2 regions of the Gordonia sp. G4 genome follow, and region 1 is predicted to be linked to the other one. Evidence: predicted binding sites of a transcription regulator. Region 1 holds the regulator's gene; the other holds the start of a gene.
What was found. The regulator LexA, encoded in region 1, represses DNA repair genes until DNA is damaged. The targets are predictions, from matches to a motif close to CGAACANNTGTTCG.
Positions count from the first base shown of each region.

Region 2: a site for LexA is predicted at 2,016-2,029, ahead of AC3B5T_RS18365 (DUF222 domain-containing protein). Genes of this name have one in related genera too.

Region 1 covers NZ_CM173442.1:3,932,542-3,935,946, reverse strand. The annotation lists gene hrpA (ATP-dependent RNA helicase HrpA) at 1-197, shown strand, start outside; gene nrdR (transcriptional regulator NrdR) at 171-662, opposite strand; gene AC3B5T_RS17695 (LysM peptidoglycan-binding domain-containing protein) at 762-1,301, opposite strand; gene lexA (transcriptional repressor LexA) at 1,569-2,273, shown strand; gene AC3B5T_RS17685 (phosphoenolpyruvate--protein phosphotransferase) at 2,251-3,405, opposite strand, start outside.
Region 2 covers NZ_CM173442.1:4,075,839-4,079,243, forward strand. The annotation lists gene AC3B5T_RS18345 (RsmB/NOP family class I SAM-dependent RNA methyltransferase) at 1-438, shown strand, start outside; gene AC3B5T_RS18350 (dihydrofolate reductase family protein) at 454-1,089, opposite strand; gene AC3B5T_RS18355 (SRPBCC domain-containing protein) at 1,086-1,565, opposite strand; gene AC3B5T_RS18360 (ArsR/SmtB family transcription factor) at 1,565-1,909, opposite strand; gene AC3B5T_RS18365 (DUF222 domain-containing protein) at 2,101-3,360, shown strand.

The DNA.
Region 1 (3,405 bases):
TGGCGGTCATCGATCGAGTAGTCGAACGGTGGGCCCAACGACTCGAACAGGTGCCGGAACACCGACGGGCGATCGTCGACGACGAAGCGCAGTGGCTTGTCGAGGAACTACGCGTGGGATTGTTCGCCCAGCGTCTCGGTACCGCGTTTCCCGTCTCGGAGAAACGGGTCCTACGAGCTCTGGACCGGCTCGGCTGAGACGGTGTCGGCCCGCCCGCCGGACGCCGACTTCAGGTCGTCGATCTCGCGCTGGAAATCCTCCACCGAGTCGAACGACCGGTACACCGAGGCGAACCGCAGGTACGCCACTTCGTCGAGATCGCGGAGCGGACCCAGGATCGCCAGACCGACCTCGTTGCTGGGGATCTCGGCCGATCCGCTGGCGCGCACGGTGTCCTCCACCTGCTGGGCGAGCTGGGCGAGTGCGTCCTCGGCGACGTGTCGGCCCTGACAGGCGCGTCGGACACCGCGCATCACCTTCTCGCGACTGAACGGCTCGGTCACACCGTTGCGTTTGACCACGGCGAGCACGGCGCTCTCCACGGTCGAGAAACGGCGGCCGCACTCCACGCACGAGCGGCGGCGTCGGATGGCCTGCCCTTCGTCTGCGACACGCGAGTCGATGACCTTGGTGTCGTCGTTCTTGCAGAAGGGGCAGCGCATCGTGTCCTCACGCAGGTCGCGGGACGCTGGAACGCACCGAATCCGTGCGCCCCGCCGCTTCTCGGCCGGCCCCTGTGACATCGAGGATACCGCCCGGCCTCAGCGGTACCGGGGGGTGAGCAGGGGCTGGCCCACCTGCAGCGCACTCGTGGGCAGATCGTTCATCGCGACGATCTCGTCGATCACGATCTCGCGCGGCATCTCCGGCGCCACCCGGCCGGCGATCGTGCTCAGGGAGTCCCCCGCGCGCACGTGGACGACCTCCGCACTCACGGCGGCAGGGGTCATCGAGTCCGAGTAGTTCTGGCCGACGACGCCGAACACCCACACGACGAACGCCAGCCCGACGCCGGCGAGGACCGCCACCGCGGTGCGGCGACGGCGACGGAACACCGCGGCATCCGGCGCGAGAGGGCCCCGGCCCCTGGACCCCACCGCCGAGCCGCAGCTCGTGGCGCCGACACGCGGGGTCAGCGGTGACCCGCCCGCCGGACGGTTGCCTGCCGGCCGGTTGTCGACCGGGCGGCGACCGTCGGACAGCGGGGCACGGGTCCGGACGCGATCGGCGCGATCGGTACGCGCCCGAACGGTGTCGGGACGGTCGGTACGGACGGGAGCGACGAGAGTGTCGGTGCGCATGGTGCCCTCCGAGTGTTCGGTGCGAGATCCTCTGGGTGAGATCTTCTGGTGTGGTGTGTGGTGCTGTCGGTGTTCGAACTTCGATCAGGTGTTCGATGCACTGATGTTCGAATTTGTAGCACGGCGCACCGACAAAGTCTCGCGACACATCGAACAAATGTTTGAGGTGAGGGTCGCACTCCGCTAGGCTCGGACCCGGCTGAACATCCCCACCGGACATCCCACGGGCCATCTACCTGCACGTTCCGAAGACGAGAGGAACTGAACATGAGTGACACCGGCGACAGGCGCGGCCGAGCGCGGGGAGTCGACGACGAGGCCCCGATCGACGTCGCCGCCGCCGAGGCCTCACTCACCCCGCGACAGCTCGGGGTCCTGGAGGTGATCCGCCGCTCGGTTCGCGAGCGCGGTTATCCGCCCAGCATCCGCGAGATCGGCGACGAGGTCGGGCTCGCCTCGACATCGTCGGTCGCCCACCAGCTGCGAACGCTGGAACGCAAGGGCCTGCTCAAGCGAGATGCGAACCGGCCCCGCGCGGTCAACATCGCCCCGAGCGAGCCGCCGTCGCCGGAGACCCCCTCGGCCGGTCAACTACCCGAGCCGACCTTCGTGCCGGTCCTCGGTCGTATCGCGGCCGGTGGTCCGATCCTGGCCGAGGAGGCGGTCGAGGACGTGTTCCCGCTTCCTCGCGAGCTGGTCGGCGAGGGCTCGCTGTTCCTGCTGCGCGTCGTGGGCGAATCGATGATCGACGCGGCCATCTGTGACGGCGACTGGGTGGTGGTCCGGCAGCAGAACGTCGCCGACAACGGCGACATCGTCGCGGCGATGATCGACGGCGAGGCCACGGTGAAGACCTTCAAGCGTCAGGGCGCCAACGTGTGGCTGATGCCGCACAACGAACTGTTCGATCCCATCCCGGGCAACGACGCCGTGATCCTCGGCAAGGTCGTCACCGTGATGCGGCGAATCTGACCTCTCCGCCGACCGAACGGTCGAGCACTGCCGCGGCCGCTTCGCGCGCCGCGGCAGGATCGGACGTGGCCAGCGCGGCGTCGGCGGCAGCACGGCAGTCCTGTGTGGTCACCGCACCGAGCCTGGCCCCCACCGCGGCGGCCGCGGCGGGCGCACTGGACAGCGAGGTCACCCCGAGACCCACGAGGACGCAGGCGAGATTCGGATCGGCGGCCGCCTCACCGCAGACCCCGACCGGCTTTCCCTGTCGGACACCCGCGGCGGCAACACCCGCGATCAGGCTGAGCACGGCGGGTTGCCACGGGTCGGTCAGCCCGGCGAGATCGGCCGACATCCGATCGGCCGCCATCGTGTACTGCGTCAGATCGTTGGTACCGATGGACACGAAGTCCACCTCCGCGAGCACGGCCTCGGCGAGGATCGCCGCCGCGGGCACCTCGATCATGACCCCCGCGACCAGACCCCGACCCCGGACCTCCGCGGCGAACACCCGCGCCTCCGCCGGCGAGGCGATCATCGGCGCCATGACCCACGGCGCGACCTTCGAGCCGACGGCGGCCAGCGCGATCGCGTCGAGCTGATGTGCGCGGATCTCGGGATGCGCCAGGGCGATTCGATCCCCACGGACCCCCAGCGCCGGATTGGACTCGTCGGGATGCGTCACGAAGCGGAGCGGTTTGTCCGAGCCGGCGTCGAGGGTGCGTATCACCACCTTCCGCCCGTCGAAAGCACCGAGGACCTCACGGTAGATCCCGGCCTGCTCGTCCACCGACGGTTCGTCTGCGCGTTCGAGGAAGGCGAGTTCGGTGCGGAAGAGTCCGACACCCTCGACGGGGTGTCCGGCCGCGGCCCGTGCCGACGATCCGTCGGCGACATTGGCGAGCACTGACACACCCACGCCGTCGGCGGTGCGCCCCGGACCCGTCCAGCCGGCGACGACCTCGGCGCGTCGCCGGTCCTCCTCGACGCGTGCCCGGGCCGTGTCCGCATCGGGCTCGACCTCGATGCGACCGGTTGTTCCGTCGACGAGAACGGTTGTGCCGGGCTCGATCTCGGCCAGATCAGTGACCGCGACGACGCATGGGATCCCCAGCTGCCGCGCGATGATCGCGGTGTGACTGGTGGGGCCGCC
Region 2 (3,405 bases), 140 kb from region 1:
GATCTGCCCGTGACCATCCATGTCGCCGACGCACGGTCGAGCGGACTCGACACCGGTTACGACCGGATTCTGCTCGACGCCCCGTGTTCGGGGCTTGGCTCGCTGCGCCGACGACCCGAATCCCGCTGGCGCCGGACCGCTTCCGACGTCGACGAACTCGTCGTTCTGCAGAAGCAGTTGCTGACCGAGGCCCTACGGTTGGTGAAACCCGGTGGCGTCGTGGTCTATTCGACCTGTTCGCCGCACCCGGCCGAGACCACCGCGGTGGTGGCCGACGTGGTGGCGTCGGTCGACGGCGCGCGCCAGCTCGATGCCCGCCCGCTCGTGACGGTCGGCAAGCTGGGCCCGGATCTGTTGGGCGAGGGCCCCCACGTACAGCTCTGGCCGCATGTCCACGGCACCGACGCCATGTTCCTGGCGGCGTTGACGCGGGACTAGCCGCCAGCTCGCGGTCTATCGGGTCACGGCGCTCGCTCCTGCGTAGTCCGCGACCGCCGGCGGTCCCACCGCCTCGTACTCGAGAATCATCAGATCTCCGGTCGTGGCGTGGTGTTCGGCCAGTCGGAAGCCGGTCCCGACCCTGTTGCGGCCGAACAGCGTTCGCCCGGAGCCCAACAGGGTGGGCGCAACCACGAGGCGCAGGGTGTCCACGACACCCGCCTCGAGAAGCGACGACGCCAGCGTCGCGCTTCCGTGGACCTGCAGCTCACGGTCGGAGTCTGTGCGCAGGTCCCGTATCGCGCCGATCGGGTCGTCGACCAGCAGTGTCGCCGGCTGCCATGCCAGATCAGTCTCGGTGAGTGAGCGGCTCACCACATACTTCGGCAGTCCGTTCATCCGCACCATGAACGGGTCGTCGGGATCGGTGATCGCGGGCCAGTCGCGGGCGAACGCCTCATAGGTGCGCCGTCCGAGAAGTAGCCCGTCGGCGAGATCGAGCCACCGCGACGCCTGGCGGATGAACTGCTCGTCCATGTGAGGCACCAGCCAACCGCCCGCGAGGAATCCGTTCGAGGTGTCCTCGTCGGTGGCACCGGGACCCTGGGTGACCCCGTCGAGTGTGATGAACTGCGTGATGGTGATCTTCACTGTGAGACTTCGCGTTCCACGAGCTCGGCAAGTGCGGCGGTGACCGAACCCCAGCCGTCGTAGAAGCCGAGTTCGTCGTGGCGGTCACGGTCAGACGGACTGCGATGGCGCACCACGACGTTGTACTCGGTTCCGTCCGCATGCTCGGCGAACGTGATCTCTGCGGTCATGGCGACGGGTGCTGGTTCGGCGGGACGCCACGAACTGTCGACGGCATTGGTGAACACCAGACGCTCGCGCACGTCCGCAACGAGGAAGACGGCATCCATGTGCGGGACGAAAGTGGTTCCGTCCTCGCTCATCCGGGTCACGAGCGCACCGCCGGGCGCGGGCTCGAGGCGGTCGACACGGGTGACCGTGGGGGCCGGAGTCCACCACTTGGCAAACTGATCGGGTTGAGTCCACGCGTCCCAGATACGTTGTCGCGGAGCGCGGATCACCCGGTGCAGGGTGAGGTCCAGTTCGGGGTCGATCATCATGTCTCCTCGGTGTCGGTGTCGGTGTCGGTGACGAAGTGTTCGAGTCGGTCGGTGCGTTCGGTCCAGACGGTCCGCTGATGGTCCAGCCAGGTGGACAACCGACGTAGACGGCGTCGGTCGAGCGTGCACATACGCGTGCGGCCCACCTTCTTGGTCAGAACCAGCCCGCTGTCCTCCAGTACGCGTAGGTGTTTCATGAAGGACGGCAGAGTGATGGGGAAGGGGTGGGCGAGTTCGCCGACGCTCGCCGGTCCGTGCCCCAGCCGCTCGACGACGGCGCGGCGCGTCGGGTCGGAGAGCGCGCCGAAGATGTCGTCCAAAGGGGCCGTACTATGTGCCATATGGCTAAGTGTTGCAGATCCCGTCACTGATCTCAATGGCTAAGTGAAAATATCTTTGGATGTGCTGTGGAAAGTGCCTCCTGAAACGCGCATACTTCGGTACTATCGAATGTATGAACGAGGCTAGGCCGGACACAAAGTCCTCCTTGGGAACCGACCATCTGCGATCGATCGTTGATGGTATGTCGGTGATGCCGGTTGGCCTCGACGAAGCGGAATCGGTAAGCCGACTCACTCTCCTCGAGGAGATCAAGTCGGCGTGCACGGCGGCTCAGGTGCGTGAGACGGCAAACCTCGACGACCTGCGTGCAGCGGATGAAGCCTCACGGAACATCCCAGAGCGCAGACGTGGTCGTGGACTGGCCGCCGAAGTGGGTTTGGCGCGGAAGGTTTCGCCGCGCAAGGGAAGCCAGTGCCTCGGGTTCGCCCGTGCGCTGGCGCACGAGATGCCGCATACCCTGGCGGCACTCACCACAGGAGTCCTCACGGAGTGGCGGGCGACGATCTTGGTGCGTGAGACCGCATACCTGACACGCGAATCGCGTGAAGAGATCGACCGTCGGATCTGCGGTGATCCCGTGGCGGTGGTCGGCGTGTCCGATCGTGAGATCGAGGTGCTGGCCAAGTCTCATGCCTATGGGTTGGAACCTGAAGCGGTCGTGGCTCGGAAGGCCAAGGCGGAGAAGGACCGTCACGTTACCGTCCGGCCTGCGCCCGACCTGATGACGCAGTTCTCGGCGCTTCTGCCGATGACAGACGGGATCGCGGTGTACGCCGCGCTCAAGAAGCACGCTGACGCCGTGTGCGGTTCCGATGACCGCTCGCATGCAGAAGTCATGGCCGACACTCTCGTGGAGCGTGTCACCGGTCGCTCGATTGCCGAGCCGACGCCGATCGCGCTGAATCTTGTTATGTCCGAGCAATCTCTGTTGGGTTTCGACGACTCGGCTGCGGACGTCCCCGGGTATGGACCCATCCCGGCGACCGTCGCGCGGCACCTGGTTGCCGATTCGGTGACACCTGGGGGCGAGACAGCGTCGACACTTCGCCGCCTGTATGCGCGACCGTCGGATGGATCGCTGGTGACGATGGAATCGCGATCGCGTGTCTTCCCGCCTTCACTCGCCGGTTACATCCGCCTGCGTGATCAACGATGCCGGACCCCGTACTGCGGTGCGCCGGTCGCCGAGATCGACCACGCCAGACCGCACCGTCGCAACGGCCCGACCAGCGCGGTCAACGCCGACGGAACGTGCGTGACCCACAACCGCGCCAAGGAGGCTCCCGGGTGGTTCTACGACGTCAGAGTCGTCGACGGGGTGCGCGTGATCGACGTGATCACCCCGACCGAGGCCCGACATCGGAGCGTGCCTCCGCCTGCGATCGGACACACGCCGGCAGCGCGGAGTGGTGTCGAGACTCGGCTGATCCAGATACTGGCCGCCTCCTGAGTGTGGATGACCGACGCACGGTGGGGCCGAGTCGTACTAAGTTGT